2 regions of the Variovorax sp. efr-133-TYG-130 genome follow, and region 1 is predicted to be linked to the other one. Evidence: predicted binding sites of a transcription regulator. Region 1 holds the regulator's gene; the other holds the start of a gene.
What was found. Region 1 encodes sigma-54, which starts transcription at its own class of promoters, with help from an activator protein. Its sites were predicted from a motif close to TGGCANGNAANCTGCTTT; they were not measured.
Positions count from the first base shown of each region.

Region 1 (15,820 bases):
GTGCTCGCCGCGCTGCGCTGACTGACGGACTGAAGCCGGGCGGCGTCAGACCTGCCCGCTCAGCTCCTTCGCCGCGGCGCGCACCGGCTCGATATAGCGCTCGTCGTACCGGTGCGTGGGCATCGTCAGCGTCACGGCCGCCGCGAGGCTGCCGTCCGCATGGAACACCGGCGCCGAGATTCCCGCCAGTTCGGCGGTGCGGTCGCCCACCAGCGCGCAGTAGCCCCTCGCGCGAATGTCCTCGTAGAGCTTGCGTTCTTCGGCGCCGAGCGGCAGGTCGCACTCCGGGCCGAAGGCGATGAGCACGCGCGCACCCGCGCCCCGGTCGTTGGGCAGCAGGTCGCCGGCGCGCACATGGTCGCGCACCACGTGCGATGAATCGATCCGGAACTGGCACAGCCGCACCCAGCTGCCGCCCTGCGCCTGCCGCACGTGATACGCCGCGCTTTCGCCGGTGGTCGCCGCGAGCGCGCGCAGCACCGGCAGCACGATGCGGTCGACCGAAAGCGACGCCGCATACAGCCCATGTAGCCGCGCGATCTCCATGCCCAGCGCATAGCGGCCGTCGTCCTGGCGGCGGATCAGCCGCGCGTGTTCGAGCGAAGCCAGCAGCCGCAGCACGGTGCTCTTGTAGAGCTGCGTGCGTTCGGCGAACTGCGCGAGCGACAGCGCCTCGTCGCCCGGGCGGAACGCCGAGAGCAGGCTCAGCGCGCGGTCGACCGCGGCGGCGCCGCCGGGGGCGGCATTCAGGTCGGAGGCGGATTGAGTCTGGGCTTTGCGTGGCATGGGCGGGAATGGCTCGGCTTGACAGCCAGGGCGGATCGGCGGTCTAATTCTGTTTAACGGAATGTAGTTCTATAAGACAGAACTGTCAAGAGATTCCAGCACAGGAGACAGATCCGATGACACCCCCAGACGTCCTCATCAGCGAGGTCGGCCCGCGCGACGGCCTGCAGTCGGTCAAGGCCACCATGCCCACCGCCAGCAAGCTGCGCTGGATCGACGCGCTCTACGCCGCCGGCGTGCGCGAGATCGAGGTCGCTTCCTTCGTGCCCGCGAAGCTGCTGCCGCAGATGGCCGACGCCGCCGAGGTGGTGCGCCATGCAATCACGCTGCCCGGGCTGGTGGTGATGGCGCTGGTGCCCAACCGCAAGGGCGCGCAGGCCGCGCTGGAGGCCGGCGTGCACAAGCTCACCATGCCGGTGTCTGCAAGCGTGGCGCATTCGCTGGCCAACGTGCGCAAGACGCCGACGGAAATGGTGGAAGAAGTGCGCGCCATCTCCGAGCTGCGCAACGCCATCGCGCCGCGCGTGAAGCTGGAGGCGGGCATCTCCACCGCCTTCGGCTGCACCCTGCAGGGCCTGGTGCCGGAAGACGACGTGATCCGCCTGGCCGCGCAATGCATCGAGGCCGGCGCGGACGAATCGGGCCTGTCGGACACCGTCGGCTATGCCAACCCCGCGCAGGTGCGCCGGCTGTTCAGGCGGCTGCGCGCGGAGATCGGCGTGCACGCGGGCGCCGCCCACATGCACAACACGCGCGGCCTGGGCATCGCCAACTGCCTGGCGGCGTGGGACGAGGGCGTGCGCACCTTCGACGCTTCGCTCGGCGGCCTGGGCGGCTGCCCCTATGCGCCGGGCGCCTCGGGCAATGCCGTCACCGAAGACCTCGTCTTCATGTTCGAGGCCATGGGCGTGCGCACCGGCATCGACATCCGGAAACTCATCGCGGCGCGCGCGCCGCTCATGGCCGGCCTGCCGGGCGAGCCGGTCTACGGCATGACGCCGGAAGCCGGATTGCCCAAGGGCTTCGTCCAGGAACACATCGCACAACATGTCTGAAGCCAATCCCCTGCCGTACGCCGGCGTTCGCGTCGTCGAGTTCACCCACATGGTCATGGGCCCGACCTGCGGGCTGCTGCTGGCCGACCTCGGCGCCGAGGTCATCAAGGTCGAGCCCATCGAGGGCGACAACACGCGCCGCCTGCTGGGCTCCGGCGCGGGCTTCTTCCCGACTTTCAACCGCAACAAGAAGAGCATCGCGCTCGACCTGAAGAAGCCCGAGGGCGTGGAGGCCGCGTTGCGCCTCATCGCCACCGCCGACATCGTCAGTGAGAACTTCAAGCCCGGAACCATGAAGAAGCTGGGGCTGGACTACGACACGCTGGCCAGGCTCAACCCGCGCCTCATCTACGTGAGCCACAAGGGCTTCTTGCCCGGCCCCTACGACCACCGCACCGCGCTCGACGAGGTGGTGCAGATGATGGGCGGCCTGGCCTACATGACCGGCCGCGCCGGCGACCCGCTGCGCGCCGGCACCAGCGTGAACGACATCATGGGCGGCATGTTCGGCGCCATCGGAGCGATGGCCGCGCTGCGCCAGCGCGAGCTCACCGGCAAGGGCTGCGAGGTGCAGTCGGCGCTGTTCGAGAACAACGTGTTCCTGGTGGCGCAGCACATGATGCAGTTTGCCGCCACCGGCAAGGCGGCCGACCCGATGCCCAGCCGCATCTCGGCCTGGGCGGTGTACGACGTGTTCACCGTGAAAGACGGCGAGCAGATCTTCCTGGCGGCCGTCAGCGACAAGCAGTGGGCCATCTTCTGCAAGGCCTTCGGCCTGGAGGACATGCTGGCCGATCCGCGCCTGAAGACCAACAACGACCGCGTGCTGGCGCGCGACTGGATGATGCCCATCCTGCGCTCGCACCTGGCGGACCGCAGCGCCGCCGAGCTGGCCGCCGTGTTCGAGCGCAACGAGCTGCCCTTCGCGCCCATCACCAAGCCGCAGGCGCTGTTCGACGACCCGCACCTCAACGCCACCGGCGGCCTCGCGCCGGTGCGCATGAACGACGGCAGCACGGCCAAGGTGCCGCTGATGCCGTTCACGCTGGACGGCGAACGCCCCGGCATCCGGCTGCAGCCGCCGCACATCGGCGAACACAGCCGCGAACTCCTCAAAGAAGTGGGCTACAGCGACGAACAGATCGCCGCGCTCGCAAAACACAACATCACCCTCGGAGACTGACCCCATGCAATCGATCACACGGCGCGCACTGCTCGCCTGCGCCGCGGCCGCGGCATGCCTGAGCGCCGCACCCGTCCTCGCCGAAACGGCCTGGCCCGACAAGCCGGTGCGCCTCGTCGTGCCCTACACGCCCGGCGGCGCCACCGACATCGTGGCGCGGCTGATCGCGCAGAAGGTCATGGACGACACCAAGTGGACCTTCATCGTCGACAACCGCGCGGGCGGCAACGGCAACATCGGCATGGACGTGGTGGCCAAGGCCAAGCCCGACGGCTACACCATCGGCCTGGGCCAGACCGCCAACCTCGCGATCAACCCGACGCTGTTCCCCAAGATGCCCTACGACGCGCTGAAGGACCTGGTGCCGGTGGCCGTGGTGGCCTCGCAGCCGGTGGTGCTGGTGGTGCGCACGGAGGCGCCGTACAAGTCGCTGGCCGAACTGGTCGCGGCCGCCAAGGCCAGGCCGGGCGAGATCAAGCAGGCGCTCGCGGGCACCGGCACGCTGGGCCACATGGCCGGCGAGGTGCTCGCCAAGCGCGCCGGCTTCAAGGTGCTCAACGTGCCCTACAAGGGCGCCGCGCCCGCCATCACCGACCTGCTCGGCGGGCAGACCGACTACATGTTCGCCACGCCGCAGGGCGCGCTCTCGATGGTGAAGGGCGGCAAGCTGCGCGCGCTGGCCGTCACCTCGGCCAAGCGCCTGCCGGTGATGCCCGACGTGCCGACGGTGGGCGAGAGCTACCAGGGCTTCGAGGCGGTGGACTGGAAGGCCATCGTCGTGCCCGCCCGAACGCCCGCCGACATCGTGAAGAAGCTCAACGCCGCCATCGGCAAGGCGCTGGCCAGGCCGGCGACCATCTCGCAACTGCTGGCCGAAGGCAGCACGCCCGGCGGCGGCAGCCCGGAGCAGGCGGCGCAGTACATCAAGGCCGAGCATGCGCGCTGGGGCGCGGCGGTGCGCGAGGCGGGCGTGCGGCCCGAATAAGGCCGCTTCCTTCGCGGGGCGGGGGGATATAGTTCCGCCCGCCATGGACCGCCTCAAGCAGCTCGAATCCTTCGTTTCCGTCGCGACCCGGGGCGGCCTCACCGCCGCGGCCAAGGCCGAGGGCGTGGCCCCGGCCATCATGGGCCGCCGGCTCGACGCGCTCGAAGAGCGGCTGGGCGTCAAGCTGCTGGTGCGCACCACGCGCCGCATCACGCTCACGCACGAGGGCAGCGCCTTCCTCGAAGACTGCCAGCGCCTGCTGACCGAATTCGCCAACGCCGAGGCCAGCGTGAGTGCCGGCGGCGTCAAGGCGAGCGGCCACCTGCGGGTGACGGCGCCGGCCGGCTTCGGCCGACGCCACGTCGCGCCGCTGGTGCCGCGCTTTCATGCGCTGCATCCGGAGGTGACGATTTCGCTGAACCTCAGCGACCGGGTGGTCGACGTCACCGGCGAGAGCTTCGACTGCGCGGTGCGCGTGGGCGACCTGCCCGATTCGTCGCTGGTGAGCGTGCGGCTGGCCGACAACCGCCGCCGCTGCGTCGCCACGCCCGACTTCGTGCGCCGGCACGGCAAGCCGAAGCATCCGGGCGAGCTTTCGCGCTTTGCCTGCCTCACGCTGTCGAGCGACGCTTCGCAGACGCGCGGCTGGGCCTTTCGCGTGACCACCGAGGCCGGCGCGCAGGAGCTGATCCACCTGCGGCCCAGCGGCCCGCTCGATTGCTCCGACGGCCAGGTGCTGCACGACTGGTGCCTGGCCGGCCACGGCATCGCCTGGCGCAGCACCTGGGAGGTAGAGGCCGAGATCGACGCCGGCCTGCTCGTGCCGCTGCTCGACGAATTCGCCGCGCCGCCCAACGGCATCTACGCGGTGTTCGCGGGCGCCAAGCACCTGCCGCTGCGGGTGCGGCTGTGGCTTGATTTCCTCAAGGAGCAATACGGGAACCCGGAATTCTGGGGCGGCAGGGCCTGAGGGCAGGGGTGCGGCGGCACAATCTCTTCACATTTGAAATTCTGTTGACGCGCTCCCCACGTTGACAGCGATCGAGGCTCCTTCGCGAAACACCGAGGAACCGGCTTTGCCGGGCCTCAGGTGTTGCCCCCGGCAGTGGGTTGGCGAAGCGACACGAAGTGCGCGCAGCCTGGGGGCGAGCCACATCCTTGAAAGTCACCGATGACGCTCGAAGCCATCCTCGCCTACCTGCACATATTGGCCATCCTGACGATGGTCGTGTTCATCTCCAGCGAAGCGGCGCTGTGCCGGGTGCAGTGGCTCAACGCAGCGGTGGTGGAGCGGCTGGCCAAGGTCGACATGGTCTACGGCATCGCGGCCATCGCCGTGCTCGCCACCGGCATCGCGCGCACCTGGTGGGGCATGAAGGGCACGGCCTGGTACTGGACCAACCCGCTGCTGCACGTGAAGCTGGGGCTGTTCATCATCGTCGGCGTGCTTTCGATCTTCCCGACGCTCACCTATTTCCGCTGGCGCAAGACGCTGCGCGCCACCGGCAAGCTGCCGGACGAGGCCGACATCAGGAAGACGCGCAAGCTGGTGATGGTGCAGGCGCACCTGATCGCGCTGATTCCGCTGGTGGCGGTGTTCCTGGCGCGCGGCTTCGGCAAATAGGAAGCCGGGACGAAAAAAAGCCCGCGCGAGGCGGGCTTTTTCAGCGCTGGCGGTGAATCAGCCCTTGGCTGCGTCCGCTTCGCACTTCTTCATGAAGCTGTTCTTGGCGGCGCCGGCCAGGGCCTTGCCGTTCTTGTCCACAGCCTTGGTGGCGCAGGCGGGAGCGGCGGCGGCCTTGGCGTCCTTTTCGCACTTCTTGACGAAGCTGGCCTTGGCGGCGCCGGCCAGGGCCTTGCCGTTCTTGTCGACAGCCTTGGCGTCGCAGCTGGCGCCGGCGGCCGGCGCGGCCATGGCGGCGGGAGCGGCCGCCGGTGCGGCGGCCTTGTCTTGCGCGTAGGCGCCGAAGGAGAGACAGGCGCCCAGGGCTACCAGGGAAAGGAACTTCTTCATGGTGATATGTCCTTGCAAGGTTGGTTGTGACAGTTGCCCCGCCCCGGGGCCGACCATCGTAACGGGCCAGGTTCACGATTGGATGACCATCGTCAACAGCTCCCGGGTTTGCCCCCGGTAAAATTCGCAGATGCTATTGGTCAAACAGGAGCTGCTCGCGGCGCTCGCGAACACGCTCGAATCCCTCTCGCCCGGCGCTGGCTCCAAAGCCGCGTTCGAGTCGCCCAAGGTGGCCGCCCATGGCGATTTCGCCAGCACGGCAGCCATGCAGCTCGCCAAACCGCTAGCGCGCAAGCCGCGCGAGCTGGCCGAACAGCTCAGCGCCGCCTTGCTCGCAACCCCCGCTTTCGGCCAATGGGTCGAGGCCATCGAGATCGCCGGCCCCGGCTTCCTCAACATTCGCCTGAAGACGGCGGCCAAGCAGCAGATCGTGCGCGAGGTGCTGTCGGCCGGCGAAAGCTTCGGCCAGCAGCCCGCAACCGGCGAGAAGGTGCTGGTCGAGTTCGTCTCCGCCAACCCGACCGGCCCGCTGCACGTCGGCCACGGCCGCCAGGCCGCGCTGGGCGATGCCATCTGCAACCTGCGCGCCTCGCAGGGCGAGAGCGTGTGGCGCGAGTACTACTACAACGACGCCGGCGTGCAGATCCAGACGCTGGCCAACAGCACCCAGCTGCGCGCGCGCGGCTTCAAGCCCGGCGACGCCGAATGGCCCAGCGGCGAAAAGGCGCCGGCCTACAACGGCGACTACATCGCCGACATCGCCGAAGACTTCAAGGCCAAGAAGACCGTCAAGTCGGAAGACCGCGAAGTCACCGCCACCGGCGACATCGAGGACATCGACGCCATCCGCGAGTTCGCCGTGGCCTACCTGCGCCGCGAACAGGACCTGGACCTGCAGGCCTTCCGCGTGCACTTCGACCAGTACTACCTGGAGTCGAGCCTCTACACCAGCGGCCGCGTCGAGGCCGCCGTGCAGAAGCTGGTGGCCGCCGGCAAGACCTACGAGCAGGACGGCGCGCTGTGGCTGAAGTCGACCGACTACGGCGACGACAAAGACCGCGTCATGAAGAAGCAGGACGGCACGTACACCTACTTCGTGCCCGACGTGGCGTACCACATCGCCAAGTGGGAGCGCGGCTTCCACAAGGTCGTCAACATCCAGGGCACCGACCACCACGGCACCATCGCCCGGGTGCGCGCCGGCCTGCAGGCCGTGGGCGAGGGCATCCCCGAGGGCTACCCCGACTACGTGCTGCACACCATGGTGCGCGTGGTCAAGGGCGGCGAGGAGGTCAAGATCAGCAAGCGCGCCGGCAGCTACGTCACGCTGCGCGACCTGATCGAATGGACCAGCACCGACGCCGTGCGCTTCTTCCTGCTGAGCCGCAAGCCGGACACCGAGTACACCTTCGACGTCGACCTCGCGGTCACCAAGAACAACGACAACCCGGTGTACTACGTGCAGTACGCGCATGCGCGCATCTGCTCGGTGCTGGCGGGCTGGGGCGGCGACCGCGCCACGCTGGCGGGCGTCGACCTGTCGCCGCTGGAAAGCCCGGCGGCCCAGGCGCTGATGCTGCTGCTGGCCAAGTACCCGGCCATGCTCACCGCCGCTGCGCGCGATTTCGCCCCGCACGACGTCACTTTCTACCTGCGCGAGCTGGCCGCCAGCTACCACAGCTACTACGACGCCGAGCGCATCCTGGTGGACGACGAGAAGGTCAAGCTGGCCCGCCTGGCGCTGGTCGCCGCGACCGCGCAGGTGCTGCACAATGGCCTCGCGATTCTCGGCGTCAGTGCGCCGAGCAAGATGTGAACCACCCCACCATGAAGAAGACAACCAGACAACGCGGCAACATCGTCATCGGCCTGATCATCGGGCTGGTGCTCGGCCTGGGCGTCGCGCTGGGCATCGCGGTCTACGTGACCAAGGTGCCGATTCCTTTCGTGACCAAGACGCAGCGCGGCGGCGCCGAGCAGGACGAGGCCGAGGCCCGCAAGAACCGCGACTGGGACCCGAACGCGCCGCTGGCAGGCAAGGCTGGCGCGCCCAAGCCGGCGCCGGCCGCGGGCGGTCCGGTCAATCCCGTCACCGGCGAGCCGGCCACCACCGCCGTCGCGCCTGCCACCGCGCCGGCGACCACCGCGCCGCCCGTGCCCGTGGTGGTGCCCCCCACCGCCGCCAAGCCGCGCACCGCCCCCGCGCCCGCCGAGGCCAACGCGCTGCCGCCGTCGAACGACCCGCTGGGCGACCTGGCGCGCGCCCGCTCGGGCGGCGGCTCCGGCAGCACGACCACCGCGTCGGCCGCGCCCAGCAGCAACAGCAGCGCCGCCAGCAGCAGCTCGGGCGCCGACCCGTTCATGTACTTCGTGCAGGCCGGCGCCTTCCGCACCACCGACGACGCCGAGGCCCAGCGCGCCAAGCTGTCGCTGATGGGCGTCGAGGCCAAGGTCACCGAGCGCGAGCAGGCGGGCCGCACCGTCTACCGCGTGCGGGCCGGCCCCTTCAACAAGAAGGAAGACGCCGACCGGCTCAAGGAGCGCCTGGACGGCGGCGGTCTCGATTCAGCGCTCGTGCGGGTGCAGCGCTGAAGCCGTGGCGATCGATTGCCACCAATAGCCCTTAAGCTTCGCCGCGCGGTATCTGCCGCCACCATTCATCGCCTTGGGCGCGCCGCGGGCGGGGGAACTCCCCGCCGCGTGCCGGCTCAGTCTGCCGTACCAACTGGAGAACCCTTTCAATGAAACGTCGTGACTTTTCGCTGGCCGCCACCTCGCTCGGGCTGCTGTCCCTGGCCGCCAACCCGGCCCATGCCCAGGCGCGTGCGCCCAAGGCCGGCACCGAGTACCTGGTGCTCGACAAGCGCGTGCCCGTCGACGCGCCGGCCGGCAAGGTCGAAGTGGTCGAGTTCTTCTCGTACAACTGCCCCCATTGCAACGACTTCGAGCCGTCGCTCGAAGCCTGGGTCAAGTCGGCCCCCAAGGAAGTGGCCTTCCGCCGCATCCCGGTGCCTTTCGTGGGCAACGACGTCGAAGCCAAGCAGCGCCTGTACTACACGCTCGAGGCCATGGGCAAGGTCGACGAATACCAGCCGAAGGTGTTCAACGCGATCCACGCACAGCGCCAGAACGTGAACGGCGACGCCAACATCATTGCCTGGGCCGCCGCCAACGGCCTCGACGCCGCGAAGTTCAAGGAACTGTTCACCTCGTTCGGCGTGGCCAGCAAGGCCAAGCGGGCTTCGCAGATGACCGACGCCTACAAGGTGGCCGGGGTGCCGGCGATGGCCGTGGCCGGCCGCTGGTACGTGGACGGCGAAACCGCCGGCAGCATGACCAAGGTGCTGCAGGTCGTGAACTACCTCGTGGGCGAAGCCAAGAAGGGCTGACACGGGCTTTGCGCACCTCGTGGCGCCGCGCCTCATCCCCGGCCCGCTTCGGCGGGCTTTTTCATCTGTGCGTGCGGGTTGTCGCAATCAGCCGCATACAATGCCGAGCAAGTTTCGTGCCTCTATGACATTGCATTCTTACTCCACCACTCCCTTCCTGCGTCGCGGCGGCCGCCTGGCCGCCGCCGCGTTGCTGCTGGCCGGCCTTGCCTCGGGCGCCCTGGCCGAGACCGCCGACCGCAGCAAGCCGATGAACATCGAGTCGGATGCCATGCGCTACGACGACCTCAAGCAGACCAGCGTGTTCACGGGCAACGTGCTGGTAACAAAAGGCACGATCATCATCCGCGGCGCGCGGCTCGATGTCCGCCAGGACGCCGAGGGCTACCAGTACGGCGTGGTCACGGCGGCACCCGGCAAGCGGGCCTATTACAAGCAGAAGCGCAACGCCCCCGACGAGTGGATCGAGGGCGAGTCCGAAGTCATCGAGTACGACAGCCGTGCCGACAACGTCAAGTTCATCCGCAACGCGGAAATGCGCCGCCTGCTCGGTTCCACGCCGAACGACGTGAGCACCGGCGCCCTGATCGTCTACGACCAGAGCAACGACACCTACACGGTCAACGGTTCCACCGTGCCGCCGAACACCGCGGTCAACGCGTCGTCCCCGAGCGGCCGCGTCAAGACCATCCTGACACCCAAGGCCGCCACGGCGCCCGCGCCCGGCGCACCGGCCGGAGCCAAGCCGGCAGCGTCCACGCCCGCGCCCGGCACGGGCCTGCGCTCGACCACCACGCTCGGTGGCGATGGAGAAACCCGCAAGTGATCGAAACCGCTGGAACCCAGGAAGCCAACGGCGCACCGGGCAGCCGCCTGGTGGCGCGCGGCCTGAAGAAGAGCTACGGCAGCCGCACGGTCGTGAAGGACGTCTCGCTCGACGTGCAGAAGGGTGAAGTCGTCGGGCTGCTCGGCCCCAACGGCGCCGGCAAGACCACCTCGTTCTACATGATCGTCGGGCTGGTGCGCGCCGACGCGGGCGACATCACCATCGACGGCGAGCCCATCGCCCACATGCCCATCCACCGCCGCGCGCGCATGGGCCTGAGCTACCTGCCGCAGGAAGCCTCGATCTTCCGCAAGCTCACGGTGGAGGAAAACGTGCGCGCCGTGCTCGAACTGCAGCACGAGCCCGACGCGAGCGGCAAGCTCGCGCCGCTGTCCAAGCAGCACATTGAAGAGCGCCTGTCCGAACTGCTGGCCGACCTGCGCGTCGACCACCTGCGCGATTCGCCGGCGCTGGCGCTGTCGGGCGGCGAGCGACGCCGCGTCGAGATCGCACGCGCCCTGGCCACCCAGCCGCGCTTCATCCTGCTGGACGAGCCCTTCGCCGGCATCGACCCGATCGCCGTCATCGAAATCCAGCGGATCATCAGCTTCCTGAAGGAGCGCGGCATCGGCGTGCTCATCACCGACCACAACGTGCGCGAAACGCTGGGCATCTGCGATCACGCGTTCATCATCAGCGACGGGCATGTGCTGGCACAAGGTACGCCCTCGGAGATCGTCGACAACGCCGAGGTACGCAGGGTGTACCTGGGCGAACACTTCCGCATGTAAGGAAGGGTCGGGTTCTCCACATGAAGCAAGGGCTGTCCCTTCGCGTCTCGCAGCACTTGGCGTTGACGCCCCAACTGCAGCAGTCGATCAGGCTGCTCCAACTCTCCACGCTCGAACTGAGCCAGGAAGTGGAGCAGATGCTCGACGAGAACCCCTTCCTCGAGCGCACCGCGGAAGAAGCGGCGCGCGAGGAGTTCGGGCTCGACACCGCCGACGCGCCCGCGGCGCGCGATGACGGCAGTGACGGCGGCGACGGCGAGAGCGACTTCACCCCGCCGCCTGCCAGCACCTCCACCGCCTCGACCGAGACCGCCACCACCACCACGGCCGACTCCGACGGCCCCGCCGCCGAGATCGCCGAGCGCGAGCCCGACTGGGAAGGCGACGGCACCGTCGACATGGCGCCCGACGACAGCGAGTGGGGCAGCGACGCTCCCGCGCGCCAGAACAACCTGGGCGACGACGAACGCGCCGACGCCACCGAACTCGCGCGCAGCCAGGAATCGCTGCAGTCGTTCCTGCACCGCCAGGCGCTGAGCCTGCGCCTGAGCGAGAACGACAGCGCCGCGCTGCGTTTCCTGATCGAGTCGCTCAACGACGACGGCTACCTCGAAGACTCCCTGCCCGCGCTGGCCTCGGGCCTGGCCGGCGACGACAACGACCAGTTCGACGACCTGGTGCACCACTTCCAGGTGGCGCTCGGCCTGCTGCAGAGCCTGGAGCCGGTGGGCGTTGGCGCGCGCGACCTCGGCGAATGCCTGAGCATCCAGCTGCGCGCGCTGGCTGCCGAGGACGACGACGAGGACGAAGAGCAGGCACAGGTCTACAAGACCGCGATCGCCATCTGCAAGCAGCCGATGGAGCTGCTCGCGCGGCGCGACTTCAAGCGCCTGGCCACGCTCACCCGCAGCAGCGAAGAGCTGGTGCGCTCGGCGCTGCAGGTCATTGCGCGGCTGGAGCCCAAGCCGGGGCGCCGTTTCGTCGACGTCGAGCGCAACATCGTCATTCCCGACGTGATCGTCACCAAGACCGGACGCGGCACCAACGTCAAGTTCCGCGTCATGCTGAATCCCGAGGTCATGCCGCGCCTGCGCGTGCACGACATCTATGCCGGTGCGCTCAAGTCGCACAAGGGCGAGGGCAGCCAGGCGCTTTCGCAGCGGCTGCAGGAGGCGCGCTGGTTCATCAAGAACATCCAGCAGCGCTTCGACACCATCCTGCGCGTGAGCAACGCCATCGTCGAGCGCCAGAAGAGCTACTTCGTGCACGGCGAGCTGGCCATGCGCCCGCTGGTGCTGCGCGAAATTGCGGACGAACTGGGCCTGCACGAATCCACCATCTCGCGCGTGACCACCGCCAAGTACATGGCCACGCCGTTCGGCACGGTCGAGCTGAAGTATTTCTTCGGCTCGGCGCTGGGCACCGAGACCGGCGGCAACGCGTCGAGCACGGCGGTGCGCGCGCTGATCAAGCAGTTCGTGAGCTCCGAGAGCATCAAGAAGCCGCTGTCGGACAGCCAGATCTCCGAGATGCTGAAGGAGCAGGGCATCGAGTGCGCGCGCCGCACCGTGGCCAAGTACCGCGAGGCCTTGCGCATTGCGCCCGCCAATCTGCGCAAGGCCCTGTAGAAAGCCTTCGATGAGCCGTCTCCCGATGTCGCGCTGGGGCCATTGGGTGATCGCTTTGCTGGCCGTGCTGCTGTTCAGCGGCTGCGCCACCCTGCCCGACGAGGCGCCGCGCCCGCCCACCAAGGCCATGGCCGTGTCGGCCGACACCGCGCTCGGCAAGCTCGCGATGGCGGCCCAGCCCGACCCCGACCTGAGCGGCTTTCGCCTGATGCCCGGCGGCGACTTCGCCTTCGCCACCCGCATAGAGCTCGCGCGCCGCGCCCAGCGCACGCTGGACGTGCAGTACTACCAGATCGAGAACGACGAGACCGGCCGCTACCTGCTGCGCACCCTGCGCGACGCCGCCCTGCGCGGCGTGCGCGTGCGGGTGCTCATGGACGACCTCTACACCTCCGGCGAAGACGAACTGCTGCTCGGCTTTGCCGCTACGCCGAATGTGGAGCTGCGGCTGTTCAACCCGTTCCCGGCCGGGCGCAGCAGCCTGGTCAGGCGCTTCGCGGCTTCGCTGTTCGACTTCAGCCGCGTGAACCGCCGCATGCACAACAAGCTGTTCATCGCCGACGGCGCGATGGCGGTGGCGGGCGGGCGCAACATCGGCAACCAGTACTTCACGCGCACGGCGGGCGAGAACTTTCTAGACCTCGACACCTTCGTGACCGGCGCGCTCATTCCCCGGCTCGGCAGCCTGTTCGACCAATACTGGAACAGCACTTATGTGCGCCCCGTGCAGTCGGTGGTGGCGAGCAACCTTTCGCGCGAGGAACTGCAGCGCCGCTTCGACGCCGCCACCGGCGCCGACACCACCCCGCCGCCGCCGCCGCCCGCGCCCAACGACCTGCTGGGCTACAGCCCGATCGCCGACGACCTGAACGCCGGCAGGCTGGGCCTGATCTGGACCCTGGCCGAGGCCTATGCCGACTCGCCCGACCGCGTGATCGGCAAGACCGCGTCGTACGGCGGCGTGCCGCTGCTAGACGTCGACAGCGTGCGCTACAACGTGGTCGAGCAGATGCGCCGCGCGCGCGCCGAGGTCACCATCGTCTCGCCCTACCTGATACCGGGCGCCACGGGGCTCGAGGTGATGCGCGAGATCCGCGGGCGCGGCGTGAAGATCAGCGTGGTCACCAATTCGCTGGCAGCCACCGACGAGCCGCTGGTGCACACCGCCTACCGCCGCTACCGGCCCGACATGCTCAAGCTCGGCGCCGACCTGTACGAGCTGAGCTCCACGCGCACCCGGCGCAGCGTGCGGCTGGGGCTTTTCGGCACCACGGTCGGGCGGCTGCATGCGAAGTCGGCGGTGATCGACCGGCGCACGCTGTTCGTGGGTTCGATGAATTTCGATCCGCGCTCGGAATCGCAGAACACCGAGATCGGCCTGATCATCCACAGCCCCGAAATGGCGCAGCAGATGCTCAAGCTGCTCGACGTGCTCAAGCAGCAGGGCGCCTACCGGCTGCGCTTTGCCGAAGGCAACAACGACGGGCGCATCGAATGGGTCAGCGACGATGCCGGCCAGATCACGGTGCTGCACGAGGAGCCCGATTCGGGCTTCTGGGACCGCACCATGCTCGAACTGCTGGCGCCGCTGACGCCCGAGAGCCTGCTCTAGGCCTGCTTCAGGCGCGGCCGGTGCCCGGTCAGTGGCCGCCGCGCAAGGCCGACCAGACCAGCCGCACCCCCAGCAGCCCCATCACGCCGCCGGCCGCGCGGTCGATCCAGGCCTTGTAGCGCAGGTAGGCCGAGCGCGGCGCCGCCGAGGAAAGCGCCAGCGCCACGATGGCGTACCAGCCGGTCTCGATGCAGAAGATCACGGCCGGCACCGCCAGCGCCAGCACCAGCGGCACCTCGCGCGGCAGGAAGGCGGCGAAGATGCTGGCGTAGACCACGGCCGTCTTCGGGTTGCTGACCTGGGTCGCCAGGCCCAGCAGGAAGGTGCGGCCGCCACGCCCCTGCCGGCCGGGGGAGTTACCCACATCGGGTGTCACGGCCAGTGGCTGGCGCGCGCCGCGGCAGATGCGAAAACCCAGGTAGACGAGGTAGGCGCCGCCGAAGCCTTTTATCGCCAGGTAGAGCCCCGGCACCGCCAGGAACGCCGCCTGCAGTCCCGCAAGCGCCGCGATGGCGAAGACCAGTCCGCCAGCCCCCATGCCCAGCGCCGCAGCCAGCCCGTCGCCGCGCGAGGCTACGGCCGTGCGCGCCACCATCACGAAACTCGGGCCCGGGCTCATCGCGCCCACCGCCATCGCGCCGGCGATGCCTAGCAAGGAAAGGGTGTTGTCCATCGGGGCTGCCTCTTGGTGGAAATTTGAAATGGGTGAATAGCGTGGAGAAAGTCACGCTGATCAACGACTGAAAAGTAAACTTTAAGTAGTACTAAAATTATGTTTTCGTTTACATTTTGTGTACCGACTTCCGCGGTGCACAAAAATGAAAAATCTCTACCTTCTGGCCATCTGGGCATTGATCCTGTCCTGTTTGCTGAGCTTCTTCTACTGGAGCGATGCGCCGCTGGCCGAGCAACTGCTGTTCGGTGCGGTGATGGCGGTGGCGATGGGTGCCTGGATGCTGGTCTTGCTGAATCTTCCGCGTGCCCTGATGGCCGCCCGCGACTGGCTGAAATCCCCGAAGGACGACGGCGACGAACCGCTGGCCGCGAGCCGCCCCGGCAAGACCATCGTCAGGTAGGCAGGCCGGCAGGGCCGCCAGCCACGGCGCCGGAAGCGCCTACGGCTGGACGTTGACCGCTTCCACCTGCACCAGCAGCTTCACCTTGTTCTCGAACCCGAAGTTCAGTCCCCAGGTGATTCCCCAGTCGCTGCGTTCCACCGTGGTCTCGAAGTCGCCGCCGCACACCTGGCGGTTGATCAGCGGACTCAGGTAGCAGTTGAAGCGCACCGCCTTCAGCGTCACCGGCCTCGTTTGCCCCATCAGCGTGAGCGTGCCCGGCACGTCGACCACCTTGTCGCCGCTGATGTCGATCCGGTCGGCCACGAAGCGGCCGGTCGGGAATTCCGCCACGTTGAAGAAATCCTTGCTCTGCACGTGGCGGTTGAGCAGGTCGACGCCGGTGTTGATGGAGCTGATGTCCATCGTGATGTCGACCTTGCCGCTGGTTCCGGTGCCGTCGATCTGCACCGACCCATCCTTGGTGCTGAAGCGC
Region 1 covers NZ_JARVTD010000007.1:33,117-48,936, reverse strand. Annotated here, with positions in the region: partial or broken gene hisC (histidinol-phosphate transaminase) at 1-21, shown strand, start outside; gene QRN67_RS08760 (IclR family transcriptional regulator) at 46-786, opposite strand; gene QRN67_RS08755 (hydroxymethylglutaryl-CoA lyase) at 903-1,841, shown strand; gene QRN67_RS08750 (CaiB/BaiF CoA transferase family protein) at 1,834-3,024, shown strand; gene QRN67_RS08745 (Bug family tripartite tricarboxylate transporter substrate binding protein) at 3,029-4,009, shown strand; gene QRN67_RS08740 (LysR family transcriptional regulator) at 4,053-4,979, shown strand; gene QRN67_RS08735 (DUF2214 family protein) at 5,181-5,633, shown strand; gene QRN67_RS08730 (hypothetical protein) at 5,691-6,023, opposite strand; gene argS (arginine--tRNA ligase) at 6,154-7,839, shown strand; gene QRN67_RS08720 (SPOR domain-containing protein) at 7,851-8,615, shown strand; gene QRN67_RS08715 (thiol:disulfide interchange protein DsbA/DsbL) at 8,765-9,412, shown strand; gene lptA (lipopolysaccharide transport periplasmic protein LptA) at 9,537-10,238, shown strand; gene lptB (LPS export ABC transporter ATP-binding protein) at 10,235-11,029, shown strand; gene QRN67_RS08700 (RNA polymerase factor sigma-54) at 11,050-12,657, shown strand; gene QRN67_RS08695 (phospholipase D family protein) at 12,668-14,269, shown strand; gene QRN67_RS08690 (LysE family translocator) at 14,298-14,942, opposite strand; gene QRN67_RS08685 (hypothetical protein) at 15,088-15,345, shown strand; gene QRN67_RS08680 (YceI family protein) at 15,385-15,820, opposite strand, start outside.

Region 2 (15,820 bases), on a different contig from region 1:
CTGCGCGACGACCCGCCGGCGCTGGCGCTGCGCGGCATCGCGATGGCCCAGCTTGGCGAGCATGCGCGTGCCCGCGAGTTGCTGCGCCGCGCCGCACGCGATTTCGGCGCGCATGAAGAAACCGCGCGTGCGCGCTGCGTGGTCGCCGAAGCCGAGGTCGCGATGGCCATGCGCGATCTCGGCGATTCGCCGCGCGCCCTGGCGACGGCCGCGGCCACGCTGGAGGCGCGCGAAGACCACGCCAACGCGCTGCAGGCGCGGCTGATCGCGGTGCGGCGCCTGTTGCTGATCGGCCGGCTGGACGAGGCCGCCGGAGCGCTGGCAAGGCTCGACGCGCGCGGCCTTCCGCCTGCGCTGGCGGCAGTGGCCGAACTCACTTCGGCAGAACTCGCACTGCGCTCGCTGCGCATCGGCGATGCGCAAGCGGCGCTGGCCCGCGCGCAGGAAGCCGCCCTGCAGGCGCATGTGCCGGCGCTGCTGGCCGAAGTGGCTGAGATGCGCTCGGCGCTGGAACGCCCGGCGGCGCGACGCCTGTCCGCCGAGGGCGAACAGACGCTGCGGCTGGGCGAGGTGGCCGCGCTGCTGGCGTCCGACGCGCTGGTCGTCGACGCCTGCCGCCGCGGCCTGGGCGCGGGCGACAGCTGGCAGCCGCTGGCGCGACGGCCGGTGCTGTTCTCGCTGGCGCGTGCGCTCGCCGAGGCCTGGCCGGGCGATGTCGACCGCGAGGCGCTGATCGAATGCGCGTTCCGCACCCGCCGCCCCGACGAGACGCACCGCGCCCGCCTGCGGGTCGAGATCGGCCGGCTGCGCGCGCTCGTCAAATCGCTGGCCGGCATCGAGGCGACGGCGAGCGGCTTCATCCTCAAGCCGCGCGACGGCCGCGCGGTGGCCGTGCTGGCGCCGCCCATCGGCGGCGCGCAGGCATCGCTGGTGGCGCTGCTGTCCGACGGCGCGGCGTGGTCGACATCGGCGCTGGCGCTGGCCCTGGGCGCGAGCCAGCGCACCGTGCAGCGCGCGCTGGCCGAGCTGGAGGAAGCGGGCCGCGTCCGCTCCATCGGCCAGGCCAGGGCGCGCCGCTGGCTGTCGCCACCGCTGGCCGGATTCACGACGATCTTGTTACTCCCTTCCGCGCTGCCTATTGAATAAAGTTGTCTCCAGGGCGCCATGTCAGGCGCACCAGGAGCCAACGATGAGCAACAGGACAGGCAGCGCCGCGGTGCACGCGGCAGAGATCGTGCGCGAATACGGACCCTTCGCGGGCTCCGACAAGGTGGCCGGCGTCACCCATGACGGCCAGCGCGTATGGGCCGCCACCGGCGCCGCGCTGGTGGCCTTCGACCCCGCCAGCGGCGAGGCCACGCACACGCTGGACGTGGCCTGCGACGCCGGCACGGCCTTCGACGGCACCCACCTCTACCAGATCGCCGATGCGCGCATCGACAAGATCGACCCCGTCAGCGGCAAGGTGCTGGCGTCCATTCCGGCCCCGGGCAAGGGGCTCGACTCCGGCCTGGCGTGGGCCGAGGGCAGCCTGTGGGTGGGCGAGTACCGCAACCGCAAGATCCACCAGATCGACCCCGAGACCGGCACGGTCGTGCGCAGCATCGAGTCCAACCGCTTCGTCACCGGCGTGACCTGGGTCGACGGCGAGCTGTGGCACGGCACATGGGAGGACGACCAGAGCGACATCCGCCGCATCGACGCACGGAGCGGAGACGTGCTCGAGCGGCTCGAAATGCCGCGCGGCGTGGGAGTGAGCGGGCTGGAGTCCGACGGGGCGGACCTTTTCTATTGCGGCGGCGGCAACAGCGGGAAGGTCCGCGCCGTGCGGCGCCCGAAGGCGGCCAGGTCCTGATCGCCGCTTCATCACTTTCCAGCAAGGAGTACTGAATCATGAACACAGCCATTGCCGAGCCGTCAGCCATCCAGAACCATCCCGTCGTGCCGGGCGACCGCTGGCTCGCCGAGCGCAGGACGCTGCTGGCGCGAGAAAAGGAACTGATGCGCCTGCAGGACCAGATCGCCCGCGAACGCCGCGCGCTGCCGTGGGAGCGCGTTTCCAAGAACTACGTGTTCGACACGCCGCACGGCAAGCGCACGCTGGCCGAGCTGTTCGGGGGCCGCCGCCAGCTGGTGGTGCAGCACTTCATGCTCGGCCCGGGATGGGGCGAGGGCTGCCCGAGCTGCTCCTACATGGCGGACCACACCGACGGCATGAACGTGCACCTGGCGCAGCGCGACATCAGCTTCGTGGCCGTCTCGCGCGCGCCCTTGGCCGAGATCGCCCGCTTCCGCGAGCGCATGGGCTGGCGGTTCGACTGGGTGTCGTCCAACGGCAGCGACTTCAACCACGACTTCCACGTCAGCTTCACGCCCGAGGAACTGGACGCTGGCGAGGTCGACTACAACTACGCCAGGCGTGCATTCCCGGCCTCGGAGGCACCCGGCGTCAGCGTGTTCTACAAGGACGAAGCGGGCGATGTATTCCACACCTACTCGACCTATGGCCGCGGCGTGGAAGTGATGATGGGCGCCTACAGCCTGATGGACCTCACGCCCGAGGGGCGCGGCGAGCGCGACGTGCCGCACAAGATGGAGTGGGTGCGCCATCACGACCGCTACGAGCCGGCGCCCGCCGCGAGGGCCGCGGCGGATTCTTGCTGCTCGCATCGCGCCTGAGCCCGGCGCTGACGAACCGATCGGGCATGTCATGGCGAGCATGGCGAGCCTGTGGCCCTGGCTGGCCGTCGCCGGCCTCGGCGCCTTTCATGGGCTGAGCCCGGCGAACGGCTGGATGTTCGCTGCCGCATGCGGCGTGCAGGCCCGCAACGGGGCGCAGGCGCGGCGGGCGCTGCTGCCCATCGCGCTCGGGCATTGCGTGTCGGTTGCCGTGGTGGCGTGGGGGTTCGCCTGGGGCATGTCGATGGAACATGCGCGGGTGCACGGCGTGGCGGGCGGGCTGCTGCTGGGCTTGGCTGCCTATCGCTGCCTGCGCGGCGGAGCTTCGCAGGCCGGGCATGGCGCTTCAGGCATCCGCGCGGGGCAGGTCGGCATCGCGCTGTGGTCCTTTCTCATGGCCACCGCGCACGGCGCTGGCCTGATGCTGGTGCCGGCGCTCATGCCGCTGTGCCTTGCCGACAACCCGGCACGCGAAATCACCGCTTCGGGCTCGCTGCTGCTGGCGCTGGCGGCGATCGGGGTGCACACGGCCGCGATGCTGGCGACGACCGGCGCCATCGCCGCCGGCGTGTGCCGTGGCGTGGCCTTGCATCCCCGGCTCATGGGCGATCGATTCCAGCGCCACGCCTGGACGGCCGCGCTGGCCGCCACCGGCGTGCTGCTGATGGTGCTGCGCGGAGGCTAGCCGGCCTTGGCTACCTTCACCAGCGAGGGCGTCGCCTTGTAGACCTCGGGGAAGAGCTTCTTCAGGTCATCGATCTTGGGCATGTCGTTGATCGCGATGTAGGGCTGGCTCGGGTGCAGCGTCAGGTAGTCCTGGTGGTAGTCCTCGGCGGCGAAGAAGGGCTTCGACAGCTCGACCGTGGTGGCCAGCGGCTTGCCGTAGGTCTTGGCCTGGTTGAGCTGTGCGATGTATTCCCTGGCGATGCGCGCCTGCTCGGCGTTCTCCGCGAACACGGTCGAGCGGTATTGCGTGCCGGTGTCGGGGCCCTGGCGGTTCAGCTCGGTCGGGTCATGCGCCACCGAGAAATAGATCTGCAGCAGCTTGCCGTAGCTGATCTGCTGCGGGTCGTAGGTGATGCGGACCGACTCGGCATGGCCGGTGCGGCCCGAGCCGACTTCCTCATAGCGCGCCGTCCTGGCGTCGCCTCCGGCATAGCCGGAGACCGCATTGCTCACGCCCTTGACGCGCTGGAACACGCCTTGCACGCCCCAGAAGCAGCCGCCGGCGAAGACGGCGGTCTCCGTCCTGGCCGTGGGGGCGGCGGTCAGGTCGGCCGTAGGAGCCGGAACGCGGCGCGAGGTTTCCGCGGACGAGGGCACCGCATACCAGACGAGGGCCGCGGCGGCCAGGGTGCCTGCGGTCAGTGCGAAGGATTTCATTGGCTTTCCTTTCAGGGGGCTCCTGTCGAATGGCGCGACATTGACGCCCAATCCGCCGTTCGTCAATGGCGGGGCGGATCGGGTGGTTCGCGCCCGGTGCTTACTTGGACATGGAGTCTTTGGACATGCTGTCCTTCGACATGGAGTCCTTCTTCATGGCGTCCTTGGACATGCTGTCCTTCGCCATCGAATCCTTCTTCATGCCGTCCTTGGACATCGAGTCTTTCGACATGGAGTCCTTCGCCATCGAGTCTTTCTTCATGGCGTCCTTGGACATCGAGTCCTTGGCCATGCCGTCCTTCGCCATTTCGTCGGCGGCAAAGGCAGAGGCGCCGGCGAAGGCGATGCAGGTAGCGAGCAGGGTTGCGGTGAGCTTGTTCATTTGGAGTCTTCCAGTTGAGGTGTCATTTTTCAAAAAGATCGGCCTGGTTCCTTGGAACACGGCCTCGCGCTTTCATCGGCAGTCGAGCGGCTGTGGCAGCCCCTCAGCTCCCTCCGAACCAGTTGTAGCCCTGGTCTTCCCAGTAGCCACCGGAATAGGTGTTGGTGACGAACATCGCCTTGATGTGCTTCGGGTTCTTGTAGCCAAGCTTCGTCGGCATGCGCAGCTTCATCGGAAAGCCGTACTTGGGCGGCAGCGGCTGGCCGTCGTAGGTCAGCGTCAGCAGCGTCTGCGGGTGCAGCGCGGTGGGCATGTCGATGCTGGTGTAGTAGTCGTCGGCGCACTTGAAGCCCACGTACTTGGCGGTGGTGTCGGCGCCGATGCGGCGCAGGAAGTCGGCAAAGCGCACGCCGCCCCATTTGCCGATGGCACTCCAGCCCTCCACGCAGATGTGCCGGGTGATCTGGTCTTCCTGCGGCATGGCGCGCAGCTCGGACAGCGTCCAGGCATGCTTGTCGGCGACCATGCCGGTCACTTCGAGCCTGTAGCCGGCTTCGTCGACCAAGCGCACTTCGTCTTCGCCGTAGTAGGCGTTGAACGGGAAGGGGCGGGTGATTTCGGCTTCGGAGTAGGTCGGCGCGAGCTGCGTGGGGCTGAAGATCAGGCCCTGCACCTTGTCGTTGAAGCGCGAGATCTTCGTGAGCGCGGCATCGACCTGCGCGTTGTCGCTGATGCTGCAGCCCGTGAGCAGCGACAGGCCGCCGAGCGTGAGCGAGCGTTGCATGAAGAGGCGGCGCGACGGCTGGTCGAGCTTCTTTTCGATCAGCGTGCGGGCTTCGCGCAGCACGGCCTCGCCGTCGATGCCGCTCAGGGTGGGTGCCTTGAAGATTTTCATGGTTGGGTCAGGCCTTGGGTGCGCGGCCGCGGAGCATGGTGAGAAGGGTGCGGGGCACCAGGGCCACCATCACCAGGTGCACGACTACGAAGGCCACGATGGCGGCCATCGCGAAGAAATGGATGCGGCGCGCGAATTCGTAGCCGCCCAGCAGGTCGCGCAGCACCGCGAACTGCACCGACTTCCACAGCACCAGGCCCGACAGCACGATCACGATCAGGTCGAGCATCACGAACAGGTAGGCCAGCTTCTGCACGCTGTTGTAGCGGCGCGGGTCGGCATGGGAGAGCTTGCCCTTCAACGCAGCCAGCGCGTCGTGCAGCACGCCGCGCGGCGTGACCGGAAAGAACTTGGCCGCAAGCCGGCCGCTGGCGATGTTCAGCACCAGGTACACCAGGCCGTTGAACACCAGCAGCCACATGGCGGCAAAGTGCCACTGCAGCGCGCCGCCCAGCCAGCCGCCGAGCGTGACCACGGTGGGAATGGTGAACGGGAAGAACGGCGACGCGTCGTAGATGCGCCAGCCGCTCGTCACCAGCACCAGCACCGCCAGCGCATTGAGCCAGTGCGTGACGCGCATCCACAGCGGGTGGATGGGGCGGCGATCTGCCTCGGGGGCCTGGGCGGCGGGAGGAGCGATGGCTGTGCTGTTCATGGAGCGGATTGTTTGGCGCACCCCATGGCCGATTCATCACGCAAACTTCAATTAATCGTGATAACTCCAGACCGCGTATCGCGGGAGAATGCCACCCCATGGATACAGCCAAGCGCGTGCTGATCGTCGAGGACGACGCCCACATTGCCGAACTTCTGCGCATGCACCTGCGCGACGAGGGCTATGCGGTCGAGCACGCCGCCGACGGCCATGCCGGCCTGCGCGAGCTGGAGCGCGGCAACTGGGACGCGCTGGTGCTCGACCTGATGCTGCCCGGCATCGACGGCCTCGAAATCTGCCGCCGTGCCCGCGCCATGACGCGCTACACGCCGATCATCATCATCAGCGCCCGTTCCAGCGAGGTGCACCGCATCCTCGGGCTGGAGCTGGGCGCCGACGACTACCTGGCCAAGCCCTTCTCGGTGCTGGAGCTGGTGGCGCGGGTGAAGGCGCTGCTGCGGCGCACCGACGCGCTGGCCCGCAACGCGCGCATGGAGTCTGGCAGCCTCACGCTGGGCAACCTCGACATCGAGCCGCTGGCGCGCGAGGTGCGGGTGGACGGCAAGCTCATCGAACTCACGCCGCGCGAATTCGACCTGCTGTACTTCTTCGCCCGCAACCCCGGCAAGGTGTTCTCGCGGCTCGACCTGCTCAACCAGGTCTGGGGCTACCAGCACGACGGTTACGAGCACACCGTCAACACCCACATCAACCGGCTGCGAATCAAGGTCGAGGCCGACCCGGCGCAGCCGCGGCGCATCCTCACGGTGTGGGGGCGGGGCTACAAGCTGTCGCCTGCCGCCAACGGGGAGGACTCGGCATGACGGCCTGGAGCACGCTGTCGCGGCGCCTTTCGGCCGTGTTCGCGGTGCTGCTGCTGGTGTGCTGCGGCGCCTCGGCTTGGCTGCAGATGCGCTCCAACGGCATTCACGAGCAGGAGGTCGTGCAGCGGCTGTCGCTCGGCCTGGCGGCGCACATCGCCGGGAACTCCGAGCTCATGAAGCCCGGCGGACTCAACCAGGAGGCGGTGAAAGACCTGTTCGACAAGCTGATGGCCGTCAATCCGAGCGTGGAGGTCTACCTGCTGGGCCTGGACGGCCGCATCAAGGCACAGGCGGCGCCGCAGGGGCACCTGAAGCGCGACACGGTCGGGCTGGAGCCGATCCGCAAGCTGCTCGCGGGCGCGCCGCTGCCCATCGGCGGGGACGACCCGCGCAGCCTCACCGCTTCCAAGGTTTTCAGCGCCGCGCCGCTGCGCATGGACGGGCGCGACGCGGGCTACGTCTACGTGGTGCTGCAGGGCGAGGACCACGATGCGCTGGTCGCCAACGTGGCCACCGACAACGTGCTGCGCACCACGCTGTGGTCGATGGGGCTGGTGGCGTTGCTCGGGCTGCTGGCGGGGCTTGCGGCCTTTCGCCTCATCACCCGGCCGCTGCGCGAGCTGACGGCGGCGGTGAAGCGCTTCGAGACCGAGGGCATCGCCTCGCTGGAGCGCGAGACGCCCACGCTGGAACGCCTGTCTCGGGGCACCGACGAAATCGCACAGCTGGGCCAGGCCTTCACGCAGATGACGCGGCGCATCGCCGAGCAATGGCGCGAGCTCACGCTGCAGGACCAGCAGCGCCGCGAGCTGTTCGCCAACATCTCGCACGACCTGCGCACGCCGCTCACGTCGCTGCACGGCTACCTCGAAACCCTGCTGCTCAAGGCCGGCACGCTCAGCGAGGAAGAGCGCCGGCGCTATCTGGAAATCGCGCTCGGCCAGAGCCGCAAGGTCGGCCGGCTCGCGCAGGAAGTGTTCGAGCTGGCCCGGCTCGAGTACGGCGTGGTCAAGCCCGAGAAAGAAAACTTCGCGCTGGCCGACCTGGTGCAGGACGTGTTCCAGAAGTTCGAGCTGGCGGCCGAGGCGCGCCACCAGCGGCTGAAGCCCGACATCGCGCCGGGCCTGCCGGTGGTGTCGGCCGACCTGGGAATGATCGAGCGGGTGCTGACCAACCTGCTCGACAACGCCATCCGCCACACGCCGGCGGGCGGCGAGATCGTGGTGCAGCTGCGCCCGGAGAACGCCGGCGTGACGGTGCAGGTGAGCGACACGGGCCCGGGCATTCCGGGCGAGCTGCAGAAGTCGCTCTTCATGCGTCCGGTGTTCATGAGCGGCTCGCGCACCGACAGCGCCAGCAGCGGCGGGCTGGGCCTGGTGATCGTCAAGCGCATCCTGCAACTGCACGACAGCGACATCCGCCTGGTGCAGCAGCCCGACAAGGGGGCCGTGTTCCGCTTCCAGCTGGGCGGTGCGGGGAGCGCGGCAGGGGCCTGATCGGCGGTTTGCCTGTGGTGGGGGGCGATGCTACAAGCGTGGCGCGACCCGTTCCAACACACAGGAGACAAGAGACCATGCCAGTTTTCGACACCGTCCTGATCGACAAGGACCCGCAGCATCCGCGCATCGCGCGCCTCGTGCTCAACCGCCCCGAGAAGCTCAATGCCATCGGCGAGACCACGCCCTCGGAGATCCGCCGCGCGGTCGAGTGGGCCGGGGCCGACGACGAGGTACACGTCATCGTGGTCGAGGGCGCGGGCCGCGCCTTCTGCGCCGGCTACGACCTTGGCGACTACGCCGAGGGCCGAGGCCGCGAAGGGCACGGCGACCACCCCTGCCGGCAGGAGAAGACGCCTTGGGACCCGATGCTGGACTACGCCGCCATGAAGGGCAACACCGACGACTTCATGGCCCTCTGGCGCAGCCGCAAGCCCACCATCGCCAAGGTGCACGGCTACGCAGTGGCCGGCGGCAGCGACATCGCGCTGTGCTGCGACCTGCTCGCCATGGCCGACGACGCACGCATCGGCTACATGCCCACGCGCGTGTGGGGCTGCCCGACCACCGCCATGTGGACCTATCGGCTCGGCGCCATGCGCGCCAAGCACCTCATGTTCACCGGCGACACCATCGACGGAAAGCAGGCGGCCGAATGGGGCCTGGCGAACTTCTCCGTGCCCGCCGACCGGCTCGACCAGGCCACGCTGAAGCTGGCCCTTCGCATCGCGGGCGTGCCGCGTTCGCACCTGATGATGCACAAGCTCGTGGTCAACCAGGTCTGGCATTCGATGGGGCTGGAACAGAGCCAGATGTTCGCCACCGTGTTCGACGGCATCACGCGCCACAACCCGGAGGGCATGTGGTTCCGTCGGCAGGCGGAGGCCGAGGGCTTCAAGAGCGCCGTCGCGTGGCGCGACAGCGGGCGGGATATTCCGGAAGGCGACGAGGCCCGGGCGCTCGTCGCGCGGCTGGAGGCGCAGTTGGCGCAAGCGCGGGCAGCTGTGCCGCCCGCGGCCTGACCACGCTTTCGGCTGGCTGCGCTCAGGCCGGACAGGGGTGCGCGAAGGCTGCAGCCGGGCGCGTAGCCTTGCTTGTGTTGCTTTCGTCGACTGTGCCAAGTGGGCGGGTGAACTTGCAACCGTAGTCCGGTGCGGCCACCGTGGCCGGGGTGAGTACGTCGTCACCCAATGGCTTCGCGCCGGCGGGATCGCGCTCCCACTTGATCATCGCGTCGAAGGCCTCGACCTGTTCCTTCACCGTGAAGTCGCAATGCGTGATGCCGCGCACCGCACGCTGCACCAGCCACTGGCTGTTGCCCTTGGCCGCCACGCGCTTGTTGTAGATCTGTTCCATGCTGAAGGGCACGTACAGGTCCCCGAGCGTATGCAGTGTCACCACGGGGATCTTGAATTCGCCGTTGGCCTTGGGAATCCAGCGCAATCCGTCGGTGCGCAGCCGGTTGGCGTCTGCGGCGGCCGTGAGCTTGAGCACCGACGCGTTCAGCGCGCTCGAACCCGGGATGTCGCCTTCGATCGTGTACGTGAAGCGGTTGGTGTCCAGCGTGCTCTTGTTCAGGATGCCGTTGACGGTGCCGTCACTGCCGAACACGCCCCACACGGCGGCGAATGACCCGCCCGACTTGAAGCCCAGGTCGAACATTGGGCGCTGGCCGCCGGTCAGGTTCTCGATCACCGAGGCGTACTTGGCCCCGGTGGCGGATGTGTCGATATTGGGCGGGGTGGTCGTGAAGCTCGTGAACAGCGTCGAGCCCACTTGCGCCGAGATGTCCGCCCAGTTGGGCGTCGGGTACTTCGGCAGCCCGGCCAGAGCCTGGGCTGTGACTTGTGCGGCGGCAAAGTAGTCGAACAGCTCCGTGTCGCCCACCACGCCGCACATCGGCACCGCGCCGTTGTACTTCACCTTGTGGTTGGCCGTGGCGTAGGTTTCGTCCTCGATGGCAGCCGCCGTGATGTGGCCGCCCATCGAATGGCCGGTGATGAATATCTTCGACGGCGCGGCCAGGTTGCGGCCGCGGGCCTTGGCGATGGCGTTGAACTGCAGGGCGAGGGCGTTGGTGTCTTCCACGCCGGCGCGCACGTCGTAGTAGTTCTTGCTGTAGCTGGAGGCGGCCCAGGCGTAGCCGTTCTGGATCAGGTAGCGGCGGATGGTGGGCGTGCCGGCTTGCAGCAGGTTGCCTTCGCCCGCATAGCCGTGCGCATACATCACGAGCTGGCCGTTCCAGTTGGCGGGCACCTCGACGTTGTACTGGGCCCCACCCAGCATGCCGGCCCAGCGGCTGGTCGTGCTGTTGTCGACCGTGTCGCTGCCGTCCGCCGCGAGCGCGGCGAAGGTGGTGGCCGAGGGATCCGCCGGCGCGAACGAATTGCGGCTGTCCTGCAGGCGGGTTTCTTCGGCGACGGGAGCGGGGGGCGGCGCGGGAGGCGGCGGTGCGGCAGGCGCGGGTGCGGGCGTGGGCGCGGGAATGAAGCCGAGGCTGTTGCCGCCGCCGCCTCCACCGCCGCAGGATGCGACCGCGAGGCTGGCTGCCAGTGCAAGAAGTGTCAGGCGTGCTGAATGCATGGGGTGTCTCTCTCCGTTCTTGTGAGTTCTCGAGAAGAAATGACCGGCGCGGCGCTGCACCCGCGATCGTTCAGAACGATCGTGCTATTTCGCTGGCCGGCGGCGCAGCGTAGAGGTGTTGGGGAATGTGGCGCTGCGGGGTTTCCCGCAACGGCTATCGCCTGCGCGACAGCACCCGTCGATCGACGGGGGCGCGCCTCAGTTCTTGCGGCGCGTGACCACCACCGTCGCCTCGAGGCCTTCGTAGGCCTCGGCATCGCCGTACCAGCTGCCGGAGATCGGCGCCGCCTGCGCCGGATCGCGCGTGACGCCGACGCGGATCAGCTGGCCGCTGCCCATCAGGTTGTTGGTCGGGTCGAAGGCCATCCAGCCGATGCCCGGCAGGTAGGCCTGCAGCCACGCGTGCGTGGTGCCGGCGCCGGTCATCGAATCGCCCTTGGCCTGTGCCGCGGTGTCGAGCGCGGCGTCGTAGATGTAGCCGGAGACGAAGCGCGTGGCGATGCCCAGGCGCCGCGCCGCTTCCATCATCAGCAGCGCGTAGTCGCGGCAGCTGCCGCTGCCCAGCGCCAGGGTGGCGAGCGGTGTCTGGGTGCCTTCTTCGTCGCGCGCCTTGTATTCGAGGCTCTGGCCGATGTGCGCGTTCATGCGCGCGAGCACCTCGCGCGTGCTGTTGGGCTTGTCGGTGTGCAGGAACTGGTGGGCCCAGCGGATCAGCGCGCCCTGCGTGTCGTCGTCGTGGTGCGGGCGCAGGTAGTGCTCGAGGTCCAGGCGCTCCTGCACCGTATAGGCGAAGGGCAGGAATTCGGCGGCGGGATCGAGCGCCAGCTGGTCCTGCTGGGCGGGCACATGCTCGATGGTGAACGAGCACACGATGCGCAGCTCGGTCGCCTCGCCCATCGGCTGCACCAGCGCGACGGAATTGGAGTGCGGGTCCTGGATCAGTCGGGTGAAGGCCTCCGGGCTCACCTGCAGGTCGGTGGCGAGCACGCGCAGGTCATGGCTGTCGCGCGGTCGGAACATCACGCGGTGCAGACCGAAAGTGACCGGCTTGTTGTAGCGGTAGACGGTGGTGTGCTTGATGTCGTATTGGGTGGCCATGCGTTGCATTCTCACGCGTTCGAATGAAGGACGGTTGGTTGATTGCAGTACCCATGCCGCAGAATCAGCCCCCGTTTGGCCCCCGTCCGGCCCGCACCGGGCCGGGCTTTTGCCGACTTTCCCGGGAGGTTTCGATTCCGCCATGTACTCCGCCACCTTCATCTTTGCCAAGAAGCAGTTCGACGACGAGTTCCACCGCCTCGACCAGACCATCGCCGCCGCGGCGAAGTCGCTGCCCGGCTACCTGGGCGAGGAGACGTGGGAGAACCCCGGCAACGGGCTGGTGTCGAACGTCTACTACTGGGACTCGCTGGACAGCCTGCAGGCGCTGATCCGCCACCCCGTGCACCAGCAAGCGAAGGCCGCGCAGGCGAACTGGCTCGACGGGTACAAGGTCGTGATTTCCGAGGTGCTGCGCACCTACGGCGACACTCGCATCGACCACATGCTGGCGCCTTCGCGGCAGCCCGGCTGACGACCTGCCCGAACGGGCGCGCCTCAGAGGCGCTGGGTGCCTAGCGCCTTGGCCAGCGTGGCTGGCAACGGCAGCGGCTCGGCATGCCACTGCGCGGCCAGAAGCTCGGCGCACAGCGCCGCGAAGCTCAGGCCGCGCGAGCCCAGCGCGGTGCACGCCCAGAGGCCCGTGGCGGAGCCTTCGAGCGGACCGACCAGCGGGCGCCGGTCGCCCGAGGCGCAGCGGATGCCCACCCAGCTTTCGACATCGCCCCGTGCGAAAGAAGGCGCCAGCGCTGCGGCGGAAGCGGGATGCAACCGGCTCAGCCGTTCGCGGTTCGCATCGGCGTCGGCTGCCGTCGGTGCGAGGTCGGTGCTGTCGCGATCGAAGGTCGCACCGGCCAGCCAGATCGGGGCGCCGGCGCCGTTGGGTACATGGGCGATCAGGTGGCCGTCGCCGTTGATCGGGGTTGCGGGCAACGCGGCGCCATCGGGCATGGGCCCCCAGGCGACCTGGCCGCGCACCGGCTGCAGCGGAAGGGCGGGTGCGAAGCGGCCTGATTCATGGCCGGCGCAGACGACCACGCGGTCCGCCTCGGCCAGCAGTTGGCCGGCCGGGTCATGCAACTGCCAGTCGCCGCCAGCCTCCCGCTCCAGCCGCGCCACGCGGCAACCGCCGCGGAACTCGACGCCCGGCTGGCGCAGCCAGGCTGCGATCAGCCGGTGCGGCCGCACCCACGCCGCGCGCCCATGCCAGAGCGCGGCGGCGTCGCCGGGCAGGCCGACAGTTTCCAGTTGCCCGTCGTTCGCGGGCCAGGACTCGTTGGGGCCGCTGGCGCTCCAGCCTGCAGGCACGCGCACGTCGCCGTCAGGCCGGCGCTCGAGCACGCCGCTGGCGCGCCAGTCGCGGCCTTCTTCCAGCAGCCTCTCGAGTTCCGTCCAGGTGGCGCGGATGCCGGCGCGCGTGAGCCGCGACAGCAGCGCGTCGTCCGGCGACACATGCGGCGCGAGCATGCCCACGGGCAGCCCCGACGCACCGGAGGCTGGCCAGTCGGCCGCGTCGAGCACGGTGACCCGCCAGCCGCGCCGCGCCAGGCTCGCCGCCACCGCCGCACCGGCCAGGCCGGCGCCGATGACGGCGCAGCGCCCCGGTGCCCCGATGCGCTCGGGCACGGGTTCGCGCCGGCGCACCGTCCAGGCGGGTGCGAACACGCCGCGCAGGCAGTCGCGCTTGGGTGGCAGGCCCTGGTGTTTCTCGACCGTGAAGCCGTATTGGGCCAGCGCATCGCGGATCGCCCGCGCGATGGTCCAGGTGGCGATGCGGGTGCCTTGCCGTGCGAAGCGCGACACGGCCTTCAGCGTGTCCGCCGACCACATGCCGGGGTTCTGCTGCGGGCTGAAGCCGTCAAGAAAGATGCTGTCGGCGTCGAAGCGCTGCGCGCGCAGCATCGGCTGCACGTCGCCGATGCACAGCGTGAGCAGCACCCGGCCATCGTCGAAGGCCAGGCGGTGGAAGCCCGGCAGCAGCCCGTGCCACTGCGCGGCCAGTTCGCCGGCCAGCGCAGCGAGCTCGGGGTAGGCCCCGGCCGCGCGCAGCAGGTCGCCGGACGAGACCGGATGCGCCTCGATAGAAACGAAGTGCAGCATGCGCGGCCGCTCGGGATCCGCGCGCCACGCCTGCCAGGTTGTCAGGAAATTGAGGCCAAGCCCGAAGCCGGTTTCGAGAACCAGCCATTGCGGCTGTCCGGCCCAGGCCTCGGGCAGGCCGCAGCCGCCCAGGAACACATGGCGCGATTGCGCCAGTGCGCCGGTTTCGGTGTGGTAGATGTCGTCGAAGCGTTCGCTGCGCGGCACGCCGTCGGCGCGCCAGGTCACTGGTTCAGCCATGACGGAACGATCCAGAGGGCCTCTTCACCAGGGGCACCGCGGAACCGGCTTTGCCGGGCCGCCGGCGAAGTGCGCGAAGACTGGAGGTCAGGCCGATGGCGGTACGTAGCCTTGCGCCACGTCGGCGCCTTCGCCGAAGAAGTGCTTTTCCATCTGGCGCGCCAGGTACTGGCGGGCGCGCAGGTCGGCCAGGTTCAGCCGGTTTTCATTGACCAGCATCGTCTGCTGCTTCAGCCAGGCGGCCCAGGCCTCCTTGCTGACGTTCTCCCACAGGCGCTTGCCCAGTTCTCCGGGATAGGGCGGGAAGTCGAGCCCTTCGGCCTCTTTGCCGAGCTTGATGCACTGAACCATGCGTGCCATTTCTGTTGCCTCTGGTGGGGAAAGCGGTTGCTTAGTTGATTTAGCTATTTAGAACTGAAAACTTGGTCGTTCCAGTTTCTATATGTCGTATTGAGAATACGCAGCTTCATTGATATGCCTTTTTAGAGCAAGACACCATGAGCCTTCGCCGCGACTTTATCAAGCTTTCCCTGGGTGCCGGCGTGGCCGGTGCCATGGCCCTGTCGGCATTGCCGACGTTCGCCCAAGGCGGCGCGGGTCCCGTGACGCTGCTGAACGTGTCCTATGACCCGACCCGCGAGCTGTACGTGGACTACAACCAGGCCTTCGCCAAGTACTGGAAGGCCAAGACCGGCCAGGACGTCACGGTCAAGCAGTCGCACGGCGGCTCGGGCAAGCAGGCCCGCTCGATCATCGACGGCATCGACGCCGACGTGGCCACGCTGGCCCTGGGCGGCGACATCGACGCGCTCGTCACGCACGGCGGCCTCGTCAAGCCAGACTGGCAGAAGCGCCTGCCGCATAACTCGGCGCCGTACACCTCGACCATCGTGTTCCTGGTGAAGAAGGGCAACCCCAAGGGCCTGAAGGACTGGGACGACCTGGTCAAGCCCGGCGTGCAGGTGATCACCCCCAACCCCAAGACCTCAGGCGGCGCCCGCTGGAACTACCTGGCCGCGTGGGAATTCGCCAAGCGCAAGTACGGCGGCGACGCCAAGGCCAAGGAATACATCGGCAACCTGTTCAAGAACGTGCCGGTGCTCGACACCGGCGCGCGCGGCGCGACCATCACCTTCGTGCAGCGCGGCGTGGGCGACGTGCTGCTGGCCTGGGAGAACGAAGCCTTCCTGGCGCTGAAGGAATTCGGCCCGGAGAAGTTCGAGATCGTGGTGCCTTCGATCTCCATCCTGGCCGAGCCCAGCGTGGCGGTGGTCGACAAGGTCGTCGACAAGAAGGGCACGCGTGCCGTGGCCGAGGAATACCTGAAGTACCTGTACTCGGACGAAGGCCAGGACATTGCCGGGCGCAACTTCTACCGCCCGACATCGGACAAGGCCAAGGCCAAGTACGACAAGCAGTTCCCCAAGCTCACGCTGGTGACCATCGACCAGGCCTTCGGCGGTTGGGCGAAGGCGGACAAGGAGC
Region 2 covers NZ_JARVTD010000003.1:481,267-497,086, reverse strand. Annotated here, with positions in the region: gene QRN67_RS04365 (helix-turn-helix domain-containing protein) at 1-1,146, shown strand, start outside; gene QRN67_RS04360 (Vgb family protein) at 1,190-1,855, shown strand; gene QRN67_RS04355 (DUF899 domain-containing protein) at 1,894-2,679, shown strand; gene QRN67_RS04350 (hypothetical protein) at 2,711-3,364, shown strand; gene msrA (peptide-methionine (S)-S-oxide reductase MsrA) at 3,361-4,062, opposite strand; gene QRN67_RS04340 (pentapeptide MXKDX repeat protein) at 4,163-4,444, opposite strand; gene QRN67_RS04335 (molybdopterin-binding protein) at 4,548-5,339, opposite strand; gene QRN67_RS04330 (cytochrome b/b6 domain-containing protein) at 5,347-5,994, opposite strand; gene QRN67_RS04325 (response regulator transcription factor) at 6,093-6,818, shown strand; gene QRN67_RS04320 (sensor histidine kinase) at 6,815-8,314, shown strand; gene QRN67_RS04315 (crotonase/enoyl-CoA hydratase family protein) at 8,329-9,336, shown strand; gene QRN67_RS04310 (alpha/beta hydrolase family protein) at 9,359-10,897, opposite strand; gene QRN67_RS04305 (transglutaminase family protein) at 11,096-11,995, opposite strand; gene QRN67_RS04300 (antibiotic biosynthesis monooxygenase family protein) at 12,138-12,470, shown strand; gene mnmC (bifunctional tRNA (5-methylaminomethyl-2-thiouridine)(34)-methyltransferase MnmC2/FAD-dependent 5-carboxymethylaminomethyl-2-thiouridine(34) oxidoreductase MnmC1) at 12,494-14,335, opposite strand; gene QRN67_RS04290 (oxidative damage protection protein) at 14,423-14,695, opposite strand; gene QRN67_RS04285 (sulfate ABC transporter substrate-binding protein) at 14,833-15,820, shown strand, end outside.
Region 2: QRN67_RS04305 (transglutaminase family protein) is a predicted target of sigma-54. The motif match lies at 12,037-12,054, and genes of this name have one in related genera.